One region of the Marinobacterium sp. BA1 genome, then DNA from elsewhere that is predicted to be linked to it. Evidence: predicted binding sites of a transcription regulator. Region 1 holds the regulator's gene; each other region holds the start of a gene.
What was found. Region 1 encodes FNR, which switches genes on or off when oxygen is low (the NO sensors DNR and NnrR bind a similar motif). Its sites were predicted from a motif close to TTGATNTANATCAA; they were not measured.
Positions count from the first base shown of each region.

Region 2: ACAM29_RS06430 (TraR/DksA family transcriptional regulator) is a predicted target of FNR. The motif match lies at 2,242-2,255, and genes of this name have one in related genera.
Region 3: nifJ (pyruvate:ferredoxin (flavodoxin) oxidoreductase) is a predicted target of FNR. The motif match lies at 2,730-2,743, and genes of this name have one in related genera.

Region 1 is NZ_BAAFHC010000001.1:720,101-726,276, forward strand. Features, by position in the region: gene ACAM29_RS03515 (bile acid:sodium symporter family protein) at 1-135, shown strand, start outside; gene queE (7-carboxy-7-deazaguanine synthase) at 136-768, opposite strand; gene ACAM29_RS03525 (recombination-associated protein RdgC) at 755-1,669, opposite strand; gene ACAM29_RS03530 (adenine phosphoribosyltransferase) at 1,749-2,291, opposite strand; gene fnr (fumarate/nitrate reduction transcriptional regulator Fnr) at 2,522-3,298, opposite strand; gene hemN (oxygen-independent coproporphyrinogen III oxidase) at 3,404-4,795, opposite strand; gene ACAM29_RS03545 (sulfite exporter TauE/SafE family protein) at 4,865-5,533, opposite strand; gene ccoS (cbb3-type cytochrome oxidase assembly protein CcoS) at 5,536-5,751, opposite strand; gene ACAM29_RS03555 (heavy metal translocating P-type ATPase) at 5,751-6,176, opposite strand, start outside.
Region 2 is NZ_BAAFHC010000001.1:1,298,105-1,304,280, reverse strand. Features, by position in the region: gene ruvC (crossover junction endodeoxyribonuclease RuvC) at 16-528, shown strand; gene ruvA (Holliday junction branch migration protein RuvA) at 552-1,181, shown strand; gene ruvB (Holliday junction branch migration DNA helicase RuvB) at 1,192-2,199, shown strand; gene ACAM29_RS06430 (TraR/DksA family transcriptional regulator) at 2,314-2,625, shown strand; gene ybgC (tol-pal system-associated acyl-CoA thioesterase) at 2,699-3,130, shown strand; gene tolQ (protein TolQ) at 3,130-3,807, shown strand; gene tolR (protein TolR) at 3,819-4,235, shown strand; gene tolA (cell envelope integrity protein TolA) at 4,246-5,145, shown strand; gene tolB (Tol-Pal system beta propeller repeat protein TolB) at 5,139-6,176, shown strand, end outside.
Region 3 is NZ_BAAFHC010000001.1:3,823,275-3,829,450, reverse strand. Features, by position in the region: gene nifJ (pyruvate:ferredoxin (flavodoxin) oxidoreductase) at 1-2,669, opposite strand, end outside; gene ACAM29_RS18415 (CBS domain-containing protein) at 2,798-3,388, opposite strand; gene ACAM29_RS18410 (hypothetical protein) at 3,441-3,761, opposite strand; gene ACAM29_RS18405 (hypothetical protein) at 3,868-4,287, opposite strand; gene ACAM29_RS18400 (putative quinol monooxygenase) at 4,431-4,781, opposite strand; gene ACAM29_RS18395 (hypothetical protein) at 4,805-5,374, opposite strand; gene ACAM29_RS18390 (high-affinity branched-chain amino acid ABC transporter substrate-binding protein) at 5,594-6,176, shown strand, end outside.

The DNA of each region.
Region 1 (6,176 bases):
ACGGGCGGTTTGCTGCAGAGTGCTGAAATGTCTGCCAGTGCGCTGATCTACGGGGTGTTGATGCAATTGCCGGCCTTGCTGCTGGTGGGTTGGCGCAACCGTGATCTGGTGCTGGTGCGCCAGCGCATTCAATGATTAGTCGATACCGGTGATCTTGTGCGTCTGCAGACCCAGTTTCCACTGTGGATGCGCCATGCAGTAGTCGATGCAGCGGCGGATATTGGTAGTTTGCAGAGGGCCATCCATTGGCTGCAGATAAAAATGGTCAAAGTGCATTTCAGTGAACCGTTCGGGTTGAGCCAGTGGCTGTGGGTAGACCAGCTTCAGCTCGTTACCGCTATGTACAACCAGTTCGCTGCCGGCCTTGGGGCTGACGCAGATCCAGTCGATACCTTCGGGCAGAGGGCAAGTACCGTTGGTTTCGATGGCAATCTCAAAACCCTCGCCGTGCAGAGCGTCAATCAGATCTGAATCAAGCTGCAGGGCGGGCTCTCCACCAGTGCAGACAACGTAGGGCTTGCCGTCTGGGGAGTCCGGCCAGAACGAGCGAACCCGCTGTGCAAGCTTGGCCGCGCTGGCAAACTTACCACCATTTTGTCCATCGACGCCGACAAAGTCCGTGTCGCAGAAGTCACAGATTGCTTTAGATCGATCCTGCTCCCGGCCGGACCAAAGGTTGCAGCCGGCAAAACGGCAGAATACCGCTGCCCGTCCTGCTTGAGCACCTTCTCCCTGCAGCGTATAGAAGATCTCCTTAACGCTGTACATGCTCGCCTCCAAGCGCCGCGATCAGCTCAGGCAGCAGGCGGGCATACTCGAGCCCCATGCGAGCCAGTTCGGTATCACGGGCCGCGAGTGCCTCTTCAGGCGTGTCGGCTTCGAGCTGATCACGGTACTCATCGCACAGGCGCAGGCGGTGCAGGCTCAGGTCTTCATGCAGGACCAGCCGGATCTGCTGCTGCCATTCCAGCGCCAACCGCTTGACCAGCATGCCGGTACTGATATGTGCTGCAATCTCGTCACACAGCAGTTCCTGGCCCTTGACGCTGATTTTGCTGCCCTCGGTCATCGGGTCACGCAACTCACACTCATCTTCCAGTGCCCAGCCCTGTGGCATGGTTTCACCCTGTACCCAGGCTGTCATGACCTTATCGGCCTGCACTTGAGTTTGCACCAGCTGTACCTTGAGTGATCCCAGCGCCTGGCGCAGCTGATTCAGCAGATCTTCTGCACGCTTGTGCGAGGAGGCATCCACCAGCAGCCAGCCCTGCTGTGGCATCAGCAGGGCGTATGTACGGCGACGACGGGTAAAGCTGCGTGGTAGCAGGTCCAGAATGACTTCATCCTTGAGTTGCAGCTTCTCTTTGCGGTAGACCTTACGACTTTGCTCGGCTTCAATCAGGGCAACACGCTCATCCAATGCCTCGCGTACAACGCTGCCGGGCAGAATGCGCTCTTCCTGCAGCAGGTTGATCAGCATGAAGCCGTTGCTGCTGAATACCAGCATCTCGTCAGCTTCGCTCACTGGTGCCCTCCAGCCGCTGCGACTCAGTTCCTGACTGCCACAGGGGGTGAATGGATGTTCTGACAGGGCTTCGCTCAGGTGTTCAGGGGTAAACCCCGGGGTGGGTTCAAAGCGATAGACAATGGCATTACGGAACCAGAGCATGGACTCTCCAGAGGTGCAAAAGGGGTGAATTATAACAGTGTGCACCGGGAAGGCGTACCCGGTGCATCAGATGGGAAGTTCAGCAGCCTTCGTAGGCGAGCAGGGAGTAGACGGGGATGCCCAGTTCCTGAATGCGGGTGGAACCCTGCAGATCCGGCAGATCGATCAGGGCGGCGGCCTCGATAACCTCCGCGCCAAGTTTCTTGATCAGGGTGCAGGCGGCCAAAATGGTGCCGCCGGTAGCAATCAGGTCATCGAACAGAAGTACGCGATCACCGGACTCAACCGAGTCAATCTGCATTTCAACTGCGGCGGTACCGTACTCCAGCGTATATTCCTGATGAATGGTTTCGCCCGGCAGCTTGCCTTTTTTGCGCTCCAGCACCAGCGGCAGGTTAAGCTGGTGCGCCAGGATCGCGCCAAACAGGAAGCCACGGGCGTCAATACAGGCAATATGCGTAATGTCGCTGTCGATATAACGCTGGATGAATGCATCCGACACCATACGCATCGCTTTGGGGTCTTTGAAAATGGGAGTTACATCGCGAAAGGTTACACCGGGTTCGGGCCAGTCCTGCAGTGAACGGATGACAGACTTCACATAAAACTCATCGTAGGACATAAATATCTCCCGGTTAGGCGCTCAATTGACATAACTCAATGCTGCGAGGGCGGATTAAGGGTGTAATGGCTTCGTTGGGTTACACATTGAGATGGCTACTTCATTGTGCAACTTGAGGCATGGCTTCGAAAGAGGCCATGCCTTTTTTATTGGCGTGATACTGGCCCCGGTTATAAACCGCCAACCGTATGGATGGGCTTGATAATGTTGGCAGCTTCCCCGTCATGGTGTCAGCTGGTCTGGTTTTCCTGATGCTGGGAGCATTCACCTTGGCGTGCCTCGCCAGACAAACGATACATTTCGTCCAGGTTGGTCAGCTCCACTTCCTTGCCGTCCACTTGCATCAGGTCCATCTTTTGAAAGCGCGTAAAGATGCGGCTGACGGTTTCCACGGCCAGGCCCAGATAGTTGCCGATCTCGTTACGTGACATCGACAGACGGAAGTTGGATGCAGAGTACCCGCGTGCCTTGAAGCGCTGAGACAATTTGAGCAGAAAGGTTGCCACGCGTTGTTCTGCATTTTTCTTCGACAGCAACAGCATCATTTGCTGATCATCTCGCAGTTCCTTGCTCATGCTGCGCAGCATCTGACGGCGCAGTTCGGGCAGTTGACCTGAAAGTTCATCCAGACGTTCAAAGGGGATCTCACAGACGGTCGTGGTTTCCAGTACCTTGGCTGACATGGGATAGGTTTCGGCATCAAATCCACTCAGGCCGACCAGTTCGCCCGGGAAATAAAAGCCAGTGATCTGCTCTTCACCCTCATTGGTGAGCGTGTAGCTCTTGATTGTGCCGGCCCGAAGGGCATACACGGAGCTGAAGGGTTCACCCTGATGGAACAGGTGTTCACCTTTCTTGAGCGGGCGGCTTTTCTCGATAATATCATCGAGCCGGTCGATCTCGGTCAGGTCAAGCGATACCGGAAGACAGAGTGAGCTCAGGCTGCAGGTCTTGCAATGGACCTGTTGCAGGCTGTGAAGCTTTCCTTGAGATTTCCAGTCGGCCATGGGGTCATCCTTATTTTGGGTTCGTCACGCTGCGAGTGCTTTCCCGCATTATGTAACATTTACCCCAGAGGGTGAAGCGCCGGGCCCGGTTAACGGGCCTCGACTTTAGATGATACGCGAGAAACTCCGTGTGGCTTCATGTTTCGGTATATAGGCATCGAACGCCATACAGATGCGTCTTATCAGCAGGCGGCCTGCTGCAGTCACGCGAATGCGACTGGATGACAACTCGATCAAGCCATCAGTACTGAACTGCTGCAGTTCAGCCTGCTCGGCATTGAAATAATCGCCAAACTGAATATCAAAGCGCTGCTCGACGGCCGCAACATCTAGTTCAAATTGACAGATCAACTCAGTAATGACCGCGCGGCGAATATGATCATCACGGCTCAGTGTTACACCGCGCTTGACGGCATGTTGCTGCTGAGCAACGGCCTGACTGTAGGCGGCAATATCATGCTCGTTCTGATAATAGACATCGCCAATCTGACTGATGGCTGATACGCCCATGGCAACCAGGTCACAATCGGAATGGGTGGTGTAACCTTGAAAGTTGCGATGAAGCTTGCCTTCCGCCTGGGCGAGGGCCAGTTCATCATCGGGCTTGGCGAAATGGTCCATGCCTATATAAACGTAACCGGCCTCAAGCAGGCGATTGATACTGTTTTGCAGTATGTTGAGCTTGGTTTCGGGGCTGGGCAAGTCTTCAGCACGAATGTGTTTCTGTGAGCGGAATCGATCTGGCAGGTGCGCATAGTTGAACACTGACAGGCGGTCAGGGCTCATGGCAATGACGGTGTCGAGGGTATCGGCAAAGCTTTCTTCGCTTTGATGCGGCAGGCCGTAGATCAGGTCCATGTTGATCGATTTGAATCCCAGTTCATGCGAGCATTGCAGTACGCGCGCGGTCATCTCGGTGGGCTGGACGCGATTGACCGCCTCCTGTACCCGTGCATCCACATCCTGTACACCAAGACTGATACGGTTGAAGCCGATCTCGCGCAAAACCTCCAGAGTCTGGTCACTGGCTTCACGCGGATCAATCTCAATTGAATAGTCGCCCTTGTCGTCATCACGCAAATTGAAATTACTGCGCAGTGCCTGCATCAGCTCACGCATTTGATCATCGCTGATAAACGTCGGGGTACCACCACCCCAATGCAGCTGATTTACCTGCCGGTCTCCACGGTACCACTGTGACAGCTTTGCCATTTCACGATAAACAGTATCAAGATAGGGCTGAGCTTTCTTGCGGTTGCGGGTGATCACCTTGTTACAGGCGCAGTAGTAGCAAACGTGAGCACAAAAAGGGATATGCACATACAGCGACAAGGGTGCATGAGGGTCACTTGTGGAGCGCCCGGTTTCGATCAACTTCTCGGGGCTCAGGCCGGAATCGAACTGGATCGCAGTCGGGTACGAGGTATAGCGGGGGCCGGACAGGTCATAACGCTTGATCAGGTCCATATCCCAACTGATGGTTGTCTGGTTGTTCACCTCAGTACCTCTATTTGTTGGCCGGCCGGGCATTATAGGGAAGAGTGACCGGGCGGTTGTTGATGGATATCAATGCGGGTGCAACAGGCCGGTCCATGGCAGGGTTGCCAGACCAAACAGAATTACCAAAAGCCCCGCCCCCTGTCTTACACCACTGCGTTGTAATAACTGTTTCAATTGGCGTGCCAGGAGCGCCGATGTGAGCAGAGCAGGTAGAGTACCGGCACCGAATACCAGCATCAGACTCGCACTGGTGAGGCTGTTGTTGCTCACCGTACCGGCCCAGAGCAGAGTCGTATAGACCAGACCGCACGGCAACCAACCCCAGAGCGCGCCCAGGAGCAGCGCCTTGGGCAGGGTGTCGGCGGGCAGCAGGGTGTGGGTGAAAGGCTGTAACCGGCGCCAAACAACACCTCCGGCTCGTTCCAGATAGGCCGCGCCTTGCCACCAGCCGGCAATGTATAAACCCATCACAACCATGATGAGCGCAGCAACGCTACGCAGAATCAATGTAAGCTCAGCCGTTTGAGTAAACAGCTGGCCCAGCTGACCGATCAGGGCACCCGCAAGGGCATAACTGAACAGGCGACCAAGATTGTAGGCCAGTTGAAAGCGAAGGACTCGCTCACCGCCACTCATGGCCAGACTGCCGGCGATTCCGCCGCACATTCCGATACAGTGAGTGCTGCCGGCGAGGCCGAACAACAGGGCGGAAGCAAGAAGGGCGGGTTCAGGCATGCTCAACGGGTATCCTGATCCTGGCTTTCCGGCTCGGGATTATCCTTTTTCTGTCGTGCATCCTCGGGAATAAGGTCTTCATCATCATCATAGAGGATACGATGAGCCGGTGACTCAAGGTCATCAAATTGACCACTGTTCACACTCCAAAAGAATGCCCAGATCGCAAAACCTGCCAGAATGATCGCGATGGGTATTAACAGGATAACAATATCCATTAACGTTCCGCTCCCTCATTGGTTGGCTGAGCCGCGACGTGGCGGCGACTCAGTCGCATCGCATTGCCGACCACTACCAGCGAGCTGGCGGACATGCCGATCGCGGCCCAGTAGGGTGGCACCAGACCGGCGGCTGCAGCGGGCAGGGCAAGAAGGTTGTAAAGCAGCGCCCAGCTCAGGTTCTCACGGATAATGGTGCGTGTCTTGCGTGCCATGCGCACACAATCGGCCAATCGCATCAGGTCGTTGGCAATCAGGACTGCATCAGCGTTGGTCTTGGCCAGATCGGTTGCACTGGCCATCGCAACCGAAGTGCGGGCACCGGCCAGTGCGGGGATATCATTGATACCATCGCCCACCATAATGATCTCAGCTCCCTGCTGGCTCAGTTGGTTCAAGTGTGCCAGTTTCTGTTCAGGGCTCAT
Region 2 (6,176 bases), 580 kb from region 1:
TTTCGAGACAGGTCCATGCTGATATTGGGGATCGATCCCGGCTCAAGAATTACCGGCTATGGTGTCATTCGCGTGGCGGGTCCTCGTACCGAGTACGTTGCCAGTGGCTGCATCCGCATCAGTGGTGACGTTCTTGCAGATCGACTGCAGCAGGTGTATGCCGGCGTGACTGAAGTCATTGAGCGCTATCAGCCTCAGGAAATGGCCATTGAGCAGGTGTTCATGTCGCGCAATGCGGATTCGGCGCTTAAGCTGGGCCAGGCGAGGGGGGTGGCGATCGTGGCCGGTGCCAACCGCCTGCTGCCGGTATCCGAGTATGCGGCCCGTCGCGTCAAACAATCGGTGGTAGGCAATGGTGGTGCCGACAAGGCGCAGGTGCAGCACATGGTGATGCATCTGCTGAAGTTGCCGGGGCTGCCCCAGGCGGATGCGGCAGATGCGCTGGCCATCGCGCTCTGCCATGCTCATACCTGTGCGGGGCAAATTCAGCAAGCGCGCGGCAAAACGGCCGGGCGCTGGCGTTACTGATTTATCTTGGAGATGCAAAGCGCGTGATCGGACACCTCAGAGGTCGAATTCTGGAAAAGCAGCCGCCCTGGATGCTGCTGGATGTTAACGGTGTGGGCTACGAGGTCGAAGCCTCGATGAACACCTTTTACAAATTGCCGGAAGTGGGAGCCGAAGTGTCACTGCACACCCACTTTGTGGTGCGCGAAGACGCCCAGCTGTTGTACGGCTTTGCCGATCAGCAGGAGAAACTTCTGTTCCGCTCATTAATCAAGGTGAACGGTGTCGGCCCCAAACTGGCTCTTTCTATACTGTCCGGCATCAGTGCCAATGACTTTATCCGCAGTGTGCACAACGAAGACACAACGGCGCTGGTGCGGGTGCCGGGAGTGGGCAAAAAGACGGCGGAACGTTTGATTGTTGAAATGAAAGACCGCCTCAGTCAGCTGCAGCTACCGACCTTGACCGAGCTGGAACTGAGCAGTGGCAGCCAGTCCGAGACGGTTTTGGTTCCGGAAGCGGACCACCGTGCGGAAGCCGAAAGCGCGCTGATCGCACTGGGTTACAAGCCGCAGCAAGCCACGCGCGCGATTGAACAGGCAGTACAGGCACTGGGAGAAGATGCGGTCACCGAAACGCTGATACGCCATGCCCTGCGTACCATGGTGGGTTGAGACAAATGCTATGAGAATTGAAGCCGACCGTTTTATTACGCCCATGGCGGCGCCTGCCGAAGAGGTTCAGGATCGTGCCATACGCCCCAAGCTGCTCAAGGATTATGAAGGGCAGCCTGTGGTACGTGAACAGATGGAGATCTTTATCCATGCGGCACGCAACCGAAACGAAGCGCTGGATCATACGCTGATTTTCGGCCCGCCCGGGCTTGGTAAAACTACACTGGCCAATATCATCGCTCATGAGATGGGCGCGCAGATCCGCACCACTTCCGGTCCGGTGCTGGAGAAGGCCGGTGATCTGGCAGCCTTGTTGACCAACCTTGAAGCTGGTGACGTGCTGTTTATTGACGAAATACACCGACTAAGCCCCAATGTTGAAGAAGTACTCTATCCGGCGATGGAAGACTACCAACTGGATATCATGATCGGTGAAGGGCCGGCGGCGCGTTCAATCAAGCTGGATCTGCCGCCTTTCACCCTAGTGGGTGCCACCACTCGGGCGGGTTTGCTCACTTCTCCCTTGCGGGACCGTTTTGGGATAGTACAACGGCTTGAGTACTACTCGATTCAGGATCTGACCGGTATCGTAATGCGCTCGGGGCAGTTGTCGGGGACCCATATCGATGAAGACGGAGCTCGAGAGGTGGCAAGACGATCACGCGGCACGCCGCGTATCGCCAACCGACTGTTGCGCCGGGCACGCGACTTTGCCGAGGTGAAGGGTGATGGCCGCATTACCAAGGATATTGCCGATCTGGCGCTGAACATGCTGAATGTGGATGAGCGTGGCTTTGACCATATGGACCGTCGTCTTTTACTGGCGATGATCGAAAAATTCGGTGGTGGTCCGGTGGGGATCGACAGTCTTGCAGCCGCAATCAGTGAAGAACGCGATACTATCGAGGATGTGCTGGAGCCCTATCTGATCCAGCAGGGGTTCATGATGCGCACCCCGCGTGGGCGCGTAGTCACTGACCATGCCTATGTCCACTTCGGGATTGAAAGGCCTGACTGATATCAATAGTTTATTGATGTGTTAGGTCTCTCAAACAACTGACTGATAAAGATCAAGTCGGCAATGTGCCTGTCCGTCTACGATGATGACAGTCCACTAGCGGAGATCATCATCATGTCGGCCGTACTGAATCATCATGAGCTGGAAAGCTTCTCTGAGGAGTTGCATGATATCGAGCATGTGCGTCAGCTTCTTAGATCGATCCCTCCCGGGCAGACCGAGCTGCAGGCTACACTTGAAGTCGCCAGGCGATTGGACTTGGAGCATCTGCGCCATCATCTCGATGTCATTGGGCGCTGCAACGAAGCACTGGAGCGTATCAATCGAGGTCGCTACGGCAGCTGCTGTCGCTGTGGCGAAACAATCGAGCTGAACCGTCTCAGGGCTGATCCACTCACGGAGTGCTGCCTGACTTGTCAGGAGTAGCGCCTCCCCCCTTGTATTAAAATCTGCGGCTGCTATTGTTGTGTGCCATCTGCAACCTGATCAGGTCGACGGCATGCCGTTTCAGTGGCCGCTACGTGTCTACATCGAAGATACCGATCTCGGTGGTATTGTCTACTACGTTAATTACCTGAAGTTCATGGAGCGTGCGCGCACTGAGCTGCTGCGGCAATGTGGTGGCTCTCAGCAGGCGCTGATGGCTGACGATATCATTTTTGTCGTAACACGAACCGAGTGCCGTTACTTGGCCCCTGCACGTCTGGATGATGAACTTCTGGTCGAAGTGAGTATCGAACGGGCGAGCAGGGTGAGGGTATCCTTTCAGCAGCGTATTGTCTGCCAGGCGGATAATCGTCTGCTGTGTGAGGCTGATGTGGATGTTGCCTGTGTGCGCGCTTCAGACATGAAGCCGACACGATGGCCTGATAACCTGCTTCAATCCATGAAAACTGTTACCAAGTCACTGCCTGCTGTCGAGGAGAAATAATGGAAGGCAAACTGCCAATCTGGAGTCTCGTTGAAAATGCGAGCCTCACCGTTCAATTCATTATGGTGCTGCTGTTCCTGGCCTCGTTTATTTCATGGGTGATGATTTTTCAGCGCCACCAGGTACTGCGCAAGGCACGCCGTTCCATGCGTCAGTTTGAGGATCGCTTCTGGTCGGGAGTGGATCTGGCTCAGCTGTTCCGTGATGTGAACCAGTCTCCCAATACGATCTGTGGGGCGGAGAATATCTTTCGTGCGGGGCTGCAGGAGTTTACTCGGCTGACTCAGAAGGCCAACCGTGAGCCGGATGTAGTGATGAACGGTGTTCAGCGCGCCATGCGTGTTGCCATGGCGCGTGAAGAAGAAAAGCTGGAGCGTCATTTGCCGTTTTTGGCCACCGTGGGTTCAACCGCTCCGTATATGGGGCTGTTCGGTACCGTTTGGGGGGTTATGAACGCCTTCCGTGGACTGGCAACCGTTCAACATGCCGCCATCTCGGTAGTGGCGCCGGGTATTGCTGAGGCTCTTATCACTACTGCGATCGGTCTGTTTGCCGCAATACCGGCGGTGGTGGCCTATAACCGTTTTGCCTCCCAAGCCGAGTCTCTGTTGAGTAACTATGAAACCTTTGCCGATGAGTTTTCCAGCATTCTCTACCGGCGTGTGCACTCCGTCTGAGGTTTTAATCTATGGATTGGCGTCCACGCAAGCAACGCAAAATCAACGCGGAAATCAATGTTGTCCCTTATATTGAGGTGATGACCGTACTACTGGTCATTTTCATGCTGACTTCGCCAATGTTGACTCAAGGGGTAGATGTGAATCTGCCTCAGGCCGGTGCCGAGCCAGTGGAAACGGAAGACGAAGAGCCTCTGGTGCTGACGGTTGATCGTGAAGGACAGTATTACATCAATGTGGGAGGTGATGACCGGGTCCCAATTAGCCGTGAGGAGGTGGCCAGCCGTGTCGGAAAAGTGCTGGCCAGCGCACCACGAAAACTGTTGCTGGTAAGAGGTGATCGGGACGCAAGCTATGATCAGGTAGTGCAACTGATGGTATTGCTGCAGCAGGAAGGTGCAACCAGTGTTGGCCTGGTGACGGAATAGCGCGGTGGAGATGCGAAGCTATATTTTGCCCTTTATGCTGGCTTTTGTTGTGCATGCGGCAGCATTTTCACTGATCAGCATGAACTGGGATCGGCCGGCTGAGTCGGTACGTTCAGCTCCCCGTCATATCCAGGCGGAGATGATAAACCTCAAGGCTCTGGCTCAGCAGCAGGCGGCACAGGAGCAGATTGCTCGCCAGCAGGCTGAGCAAAAGCGCAAGGCGGAAGAGGCCCGTCAGCGTCGCGAACGTGAAGCGGTTGAACAGCGCCAGCAAGAACTTGCACGTAAGCAGGCAGAAGCCGACGCACGTAAGCGTGCGGAGCAGCAGGCCGAACAGAAACGACAGCAAGAGCAGGCGCGACAAAAAGCGGAAGAACAAAAGCGTCAGGCTGAGCTGGCTGCTCGCAAGAAAGCGGAGGCAGAAGCGGCGAAACGCAAGGCGCAGGAACAGGCTAAGCGTGAAGCCGAAGAGGCCAAGCGCAAGGCCGAAGCAACTGCCAGAGCTGAAGCAGAGCGCCGCAAGCAGCAGCAACAGGCGGAGGCAGATCTGCAGCGCAAGCTGGCAGCCGAGCGCGCGGAAGCACAGGCTCGCGCTGAGCAGGCTTCTCAGGCAGTAATTGGAGATATACAGTCCTACATTCAGGCTGTATTGCAGGACAGCTGGCGTATTCCGTCAACCGCTCGCAACGGAATGGAAGCAGTAGTGGCGATACACTTTCTGCCAAGCGGTGAGGTGGATCAGGCCTATATTCATACCAGCAGTGGCAATGCACAGTTCGACAGCTCTGCGGTGCAGGCCGTGCTGAGAGCACACAGCTTTCCGAGGGTTGCGGATGTCGATCCACTGCTGTTTGAGCGTCGATTACGTAAACTTTTAGTCAAATTCAGGCCGGAGGGGCTGAGGTGGTAAGGATCAAGCAACTGTTTGCAGCGTTTACATTGCTGCTCGTCGCGCAGCTGGTGCAGGCTGAGCTCATGGTAGAGGTAACTCAGGGGGTTGAGGCGCCGACCTCCATTGCTGTTGTGCCGTTTGGGAATAATACTGGCTCAGCGCTGGCGGAAGATGTGGCACAAGTGGTCGGTCAAAATCTGGAGCGCAGTGGCTTCTTCAGTGCCATGCCGCGTGACAATATGCTGAGCTTTCCGACTCGCCGTGATGATGTGTACTTCAGAGATTGGCGCGTGTCCAAAATGGATTATGTGGTGATTGGGCGTATTGACTCAGTGGGTGACCAGCTCAGCTTGCGTTTTGAGTTGTACGATGTGCTGCGTGAGCGGCAGGTGCTGGCTGAACAGGTCAGTGCAACCGCCTCAAGCTTGCGGGATGCCGCCCACTATATGGCAGACAGGATTTTTGAGCAGCTTACAGGCCTTAAAGGCGCCTTTGCGACTAAGGTGGTGTACGTCACGGCGGAGCAGTTGGGTGATCAGAAGCAGCGTTATCGCCTGCAGCTGGCGGACTGGGATGGCGCTCGAGCGCAAACCATACTGGAGTCTGCCCAGCCAATCATGTCACCGGCATGGTCAATGGATGGCAGCAAGCTGGCATATGTGTCCTTTGAAACAGGGCGTCCTGCCATTTACGTACAATATCTTGCAACCGGCAAACGCGAGCGCATTCAGTCCTTCCCGGGTCTGAATGGTGCACCCGCCTGGTCGCCGGATGGCAACCGTTTGGCGCTGGTGTTGTCGCGTGATGGCAACCCGGAAATCTATCTTCTGGATCTGCGCAGTCGCCAGCTGCAGCGTCTGACTCAGCATTACGGTATTGATACCGAACCGGCATGGTCACCAGATGGGCGCTCGTTGATTTTCACCTCTGATCGGGGCGGTCAGCCACAGATCTACCGCCTGGGGCTTGAGGATCGCAAGCTGGAAAGACTCACATTTGACGGTAACTACAATGCCAGGGGGCGCCTGACTCAGGATGGGCGATTCCTG
Region 3 (6,176 bases), 3.1 Mb from region 1:
TCAAACAGGGAATTGTTCCAGGCAGGTCCACGCCCTTCCGCGTTCATCGTCCAGGGAGTAGTCGGCAGGTTGCCGCCATAAATAGACGAACAGCCAGTGGCGTTGGCAACCAGCATGTGATCACCGAACAGTTGGCTGAGCAGCCGAATGTAAGGCGTCTCACCACAGCCGGAGCAGGCGCCACTGAACTCGAACAGCGGCTGCATCAGCATGGATCCTTTCATGGTGCTGGCCTTGAGCCCGGTACGGTCAAACTCCGGCAGCTGGCGGAAAAACTCCCAGTTAGCCCGTTCACGTACCAGGATATCGTCCTTGGGAACCATGTTCAGCGCCTTACGGCTCTGGTTCGATTTGTCATGAATTGGGCATATCTCGACACAGAGGGTACAGCCAGTGCAATCATCAGGCGAGATCTGATAACTGATCAATGTACCCTCAGGGAAGTCTTTCGCGCCTTTGATCGGCACTGCCTTGAAGCCCTCAGGCGCCCCTTTCACCAGTGTCTCGGGAAACGCCTTGGAACGGATCACCGAGTGCGGGCAGACAAATACGCATTTACCGCAGTGGGTACAGAGCTCCTCTTCCCATTGCGGCAACTCAAGTGCCAGATCCCTCTTTTCATAGGCCGCCGTGCCACTGGGCCAGGTACCGTCGATGGGCACCCGGCTGACCGGTACCCGGTCGCCGCGCCCAGAAATCAACTCTGCCGTGACTTCGCGCACAAAAGTAGTCGCGTCAGCAGCATTCACTTGGTGCATCGGTATCAGGCTCTGTGCCTGATCCGGCACGTCAAAGGGCTGCAAATGTGCCAGCGCATTGTCGATGGCTGCAATATTCATCTGTGCAATACGCGCGCTGCGCTTGCCGTAGGTGGACTCAACAGCGGCTTTTACCTGCGCAATCGCCTCATCCCTTGGCAGAATATCGGTCAGCGCAAAAAAGCAGGTCTGCATGATGGTATTGATGCGTTTGCCAAGCCCGACATCAGCCGCCACTTGATAGGCATCGATCAGCCAAACCTTCAGCTGCCTGTCGATCATCTGCCGCTGCACCGGCTGCGGCAGCGACTGCCAGAAAACCTCTCCCGTCAGAGGCGTATTGATCAGCACGGTGGCTTTCGGTTTTGCCTTTTCCAGCATCGGATAGCGATCCAGAAAAACGGGCTGATGACAGCCAACAAAATCAGCCTCACCGCTTTGAACCTCGTAGGCCGAGCGTATTGGCTCAGGACCAAAACGCAGATGCGAGACGGTGACCGCACCGGATTTCTTCGAATCGTAGACAAAGTGCCCCTGCGCAAACCGACCTGGCTTTTCTCCGATAATGCGAATGCTGTTCTTGTTGGCGGATACCGTTCCGTCTGCTCCCAGGCCGTAAAAAACGGCCTGCACCTGCTGTCTCGCGGCACGGTTGCGAAAGCTTTCATCCCAACGCAGGCTCAGGCGCGTGACATCGTCGTCAATACCGATGGTAAATTCACGCTTGCCTTCCGGGCGGGCCAGATGGTCGAACACCGCCTTGACCATGCCGGGAGTAAACTCCTTTGATGACAGGCCAAAGCGCCCACCCAGAATGCGCGGCAGTCCAGTGCCCCGCCAGGCATCTTCGCTGCAGGCGTTGAAAACAGCTGTGGTGATATCCTTGAGCAGCGGCTCGCCATCCGAGCCGGGCTCCTTGGTGCGATCCAGCACCGCAATGGCACGCACAGTGTCCGGCAGCTGTTGCAGCAGCCGCTCAGAGGCAAAAGGCCGGAACAGGCGTACGTTCAGCAGCCCAACCTTTTCGCCTTCGGCATTGAGATGTTCTACGGTTTCAACCACCGTCTGGCTGGCTGATCCCATCACCACAACGACCCGTTCGGCATCGTCGGCTCCGCTGTACTCATACAGCGAATATTGGCGGCCCGTCACCGCTGCAAAGCGATCCATTGCGTTTTGCACAATGGTCGGAAAGGCGTCGTAATAGGGGTTACACGCTTCGCGTGACTGAAAAAAGAGATCCGGGTTTTGTGAGGTGCCGCGAATAAAGGGGTGCTCGGGAGACAGTGCTCGGTCACGGCAGGCCCTGATCAGACCGGGGTCGATCAGCTGTTGCAGCTGGGCCGTTGTAACCAGCTCTACCTTGCTGATTTCGTGGCTGGTACGAAAGCCGTCGAAGAAGTGCAGCACCGGCACCCGCCCTTCCAGCGTGGCCATCTCGGCAATGGTGGCCATATCCATCACCTCTTGAGCATTGCCTGAAGCCAGGATGGCAAAGCCAGTGGTGCGTGCAGCCATCACATCACTGTGGTCACAGAAAATTGACAGTGCGTGAGTTGCCACCGAGCGCGCCGCAATATGAAACACCGTCGGCGTCAGCTCACCGGCAATCTTGAACATGTTGGGGATCTTCAGCAGCAGCCCCTGCGAGGCGGTGAAGGTGCAGGTTTTGGCTCCGGCCTGAAGTGAACCGTGTACGGCACCAGCGGCACCAGCTTCGCTCTGCAGCTCAATCACTTCCGGCACACTGCCCCAGAGATTGGGGCGCCCCGCATTGCTCCAGCTGTCAGCCAGCTCACCCATCACCGAAGCCGGCGTTATCGGATAGATGGCGATGACATCATTGAGCTGGTGGGCGATGGTGGCAGCTGCTTCGTTGCCATCCATCATCCGTGTTTCTGACCTGGCCATGCCCAACTCCTGTTATCCGGGATTAAGCGTTCAGTATGGCAGATCCTGCAGTAGCCGAGATTGACCTGTGCCAACCTCAGCCACGCTCATTCAACGCCCCGTGAACTTAGGGTCCGTTAACAAAGGGATCAAACGGACTCTCCACGACCGAAAAGCACATCCACAAGATCGCGGAAACTGGACGCCTGAAGATTGATTTCGACCGGCACCTGCAAACGACGGGCAATTTCACTGGCAGAAATAATGCCGCAGATCTCCTGTGACTCCGGGTCAACCACCAGCATGTGCATGCTACCTTCATGACGCAGCGTCTTGAGCAGATCGCCGATGGTACCCTGTTGCAGGGCTGACAACGGCACTCCGCGCAGCTTGTCACGACTGACCATCACGTCCTTGATACTCAGGTCCTCACGCTTGAGGCCCAGGCTGGTAGCTTGGCTAAGCACCTTGCGACTTTCCAGATCGATCACGGTCAGGATGCCGCGGAAAGCCTTGCTGCTGTCGGTGACGATGACCGAACGCACATGCACCTTGCGCATCGCCTGGGTGGCATCACTGATGCTTTCGGTCAGATTCATGGTCAGTGGTGGTGTTTGACGAAAATCGGTCATCACCAGTTGTGCCGGTGAATCCAGGTTGGTGATGGCGTGATCTGCACCTTCAGCAAGGCGGGTGTAGTCCTCAAGGCCGATGGTTTTCAACTCATGGTAGTTCTTCATGTTCTTTTCCTCGCGCTGTACCAGCGCTTCGTTCGGTAATCCAGATCGGCCTCTAGCCGATAGTGTTATGGCTGCCACAAAAGCAGGCGAACGGCGGTGCGCGTGACCGGTAAGAAGCCTCAAAGGTTGATTCCCTTTGATCAGCTATTTCGTCGAGACAAGGAGCAGGCAGGCTGTCACAGGAGGTGTGTAATGGCTGCGGCAGAAACAAATCGGTGTCAGTCTGGGTGTTATCCAGCAGCAAATCGGTACTGTTGACGGCAAGGCTTTCGTCTCCCGGTTTGGGGACTGCACCGCCCTCAAAACCGTAAAACAGCAATACTGCCAAAAGAAACAGAACGGTCGGCTTTCCGATCGTTCTTGCCGAAGGCATCTCGGCAACATGAAACCAACAGGCAAATTTTGATCGCAACGGATCAACCTCAACAGACAAAGGTGTCAAATTCAGGATAGGCCTGTCAGCTTGAGTGTCAATAGGGTTACCCCTGAATCACACGTCCGCGGTACACCATCAGTGGGGTTCTGGACCCATCCGGCGCTGCCACAGAGTCGGTCGGCTCGTCCTCTTCAACGAGCGGATGTGCAACAGCCGGCGTGTCGCGATACCCCAGGCGTTCCAGCAACTGCTCCGCCTGGTCAGGCAACAGGGTTTCCATCAGTGGATAGATCAGCTCGGGTGTAAAGGAAAAGCGCAGTGGTGCCAGACTGGCCAGCTGAGCCACCGCGTTTTCATTGTGCAGCCCGTTATATGCAACACCCAGCAGTTGCCCCTTGGACAGCACAACCTGAGCCGCATGATTATCTGCACTGACCACAAACAGGGTGCCTGTTGCCCGCTGTTGAACAAGTTCAAAGAGTTGCGCTGTCAGTCCACCGAAATCAGCCGCAAGTGTGCCCATGGTTGCCTCCGTTTATCCATGACCGCTAACTTTACTCGGATACAGAAGGACTCAAGCAAGAAACGGACCAGTCCCACTCACCGCGCTGTCAGGGCTAGAACGGGTCCGTCGGCCGGAAAACCGCACCTAAATGGTGCAAAGACCTATCCGAACTGGGGCGCGTCGAAGTTTTCCGGCTCGTCAGTATATATACAAACATTCCAGTCTTCGGCCAGACCATCTTCAGCCTTGCAGTAACGCTCGAAGAATTCGACGATTTCCCTGCGTTGGCAGTGCGCCTCAAAGCTTTCCATATCGCTCCAGATTTCGTGGAACACAATCGGAAAACTGGTGCCTTCGGCAAAGGGGCTGCTGATTTGACGCGTCACCGTGTACTGCACACAGGCATCTTCACGGTGGGCGTTGGGTTCCAGCATCTGTAATGCGCGAAACAGCTCGGCTTCCTTGCCGGGCCGAGGCTTAAACTGGGCAGTGCAATAAACCAGTGAGGACATGCCGCCTCTCCTTACTTTGGTGTTCAGGGTTGGGAAAAAATACGGTCCAATTGAGCTGTGTAGGGCCTAACACTCTGCTTGTCTGCCGCCGGTACCTGCGCCAGTGTGCGTGCAATACTCACCGCCTGCTCCATCTGCTGACGCATCTCCGGTGGCACCAGCTGCAGCATTTGCGGATCCATTCCCTGCATCTGCTGTGCCAGCTGCAGGATTTCAGGGCTTTCCGCCTCGGCCTTGATCGCACCGTAAGCGAGCACAACACGGTCACCGGTCAGCGCCCAACTCTCCGCACTGGTAAAGCCATATTGGCGCACAATCCGACCCAGCTCGCTGTAGTCATCAGCTGATTCTCGCTGCAACACTTTTACCCCCCGGGTGTGGGGGTCAAACAGCTCACCGTTGCGCGGTGTGATTTCACGTTCGAGGAAGCTTTGCTTGCCTTCGGCCTGCAGCTTTTCACCCAGCTGCCGCACCGGCCCCAGGCTATCGATATAAGCCTCTATCGCCGCTTCACCCAAACTGTCTGCTTGCACTCCCAACGGGAGTGCAAGCAGGAACATGAACAGAAAACAAGATGAGAAATACGCGCGCATAGGCACCTCCCGGGTGTTAAAAGTGGCAAGGGTTTTGCTGGTTTCAATCGCGGCCCCGTATGATGGCGCGAGTGTAGCAGATCCTGCAGGGGCCACCTATCGAGGTTACGCAGATATAAAAAAACTGTGTAATAATCAAACCGATAGTCACCAACAAATATAACAGGCGGCACCTCAGCCGGGACAGCCGCCCTGACTAGAAGCCCATAGGGGAATAACATGAAGCAGACGTTCGGATCTTTCGGAAAAACCCTGCTGGCGGCAGGTTCACTGCTGGCCGCAGTCTCCAGCGTACAGGCTGAATCTCTGAAAATCGGTATTGCAGGCCCTGTTACCGGCCCCGTTGCCCAGTATGGTGACATGCAAAAGATCGGCGCGATGATGGCGATCCGCCAGATCAATGAGGCCGGTGGCATCAACGGTCAGACGCTTGAAGGCATTATTTACGATGATGCCTGCGACCCCAAACAGGCTGTGGCCGTCGCCAACCGCATCGTCAATGATGATATTCGGCACGTAATCGGCCACCTCTGCTCCAGTTCAACTGAACCGGCCTCGGATATTTACGAGGAAGAGGGCGTATTGATGATCACCGCCGCATCCACTTCTCCCACCATTACCGAAAAGGGATATGAGCTGATTTTCCGCACCATCGGCCTGGACAGTCTTCAGGGCAGCCTGGCGGCGGCGCATATCCGTGATCACGTCAAACCGGAGCGGCTGGCCGTTATTCACGACAAACAGCAGTACGGTGAAGGCCTTGCCACAACCGTCAAGGATCTGCTGGCTGCCGATGGCATCG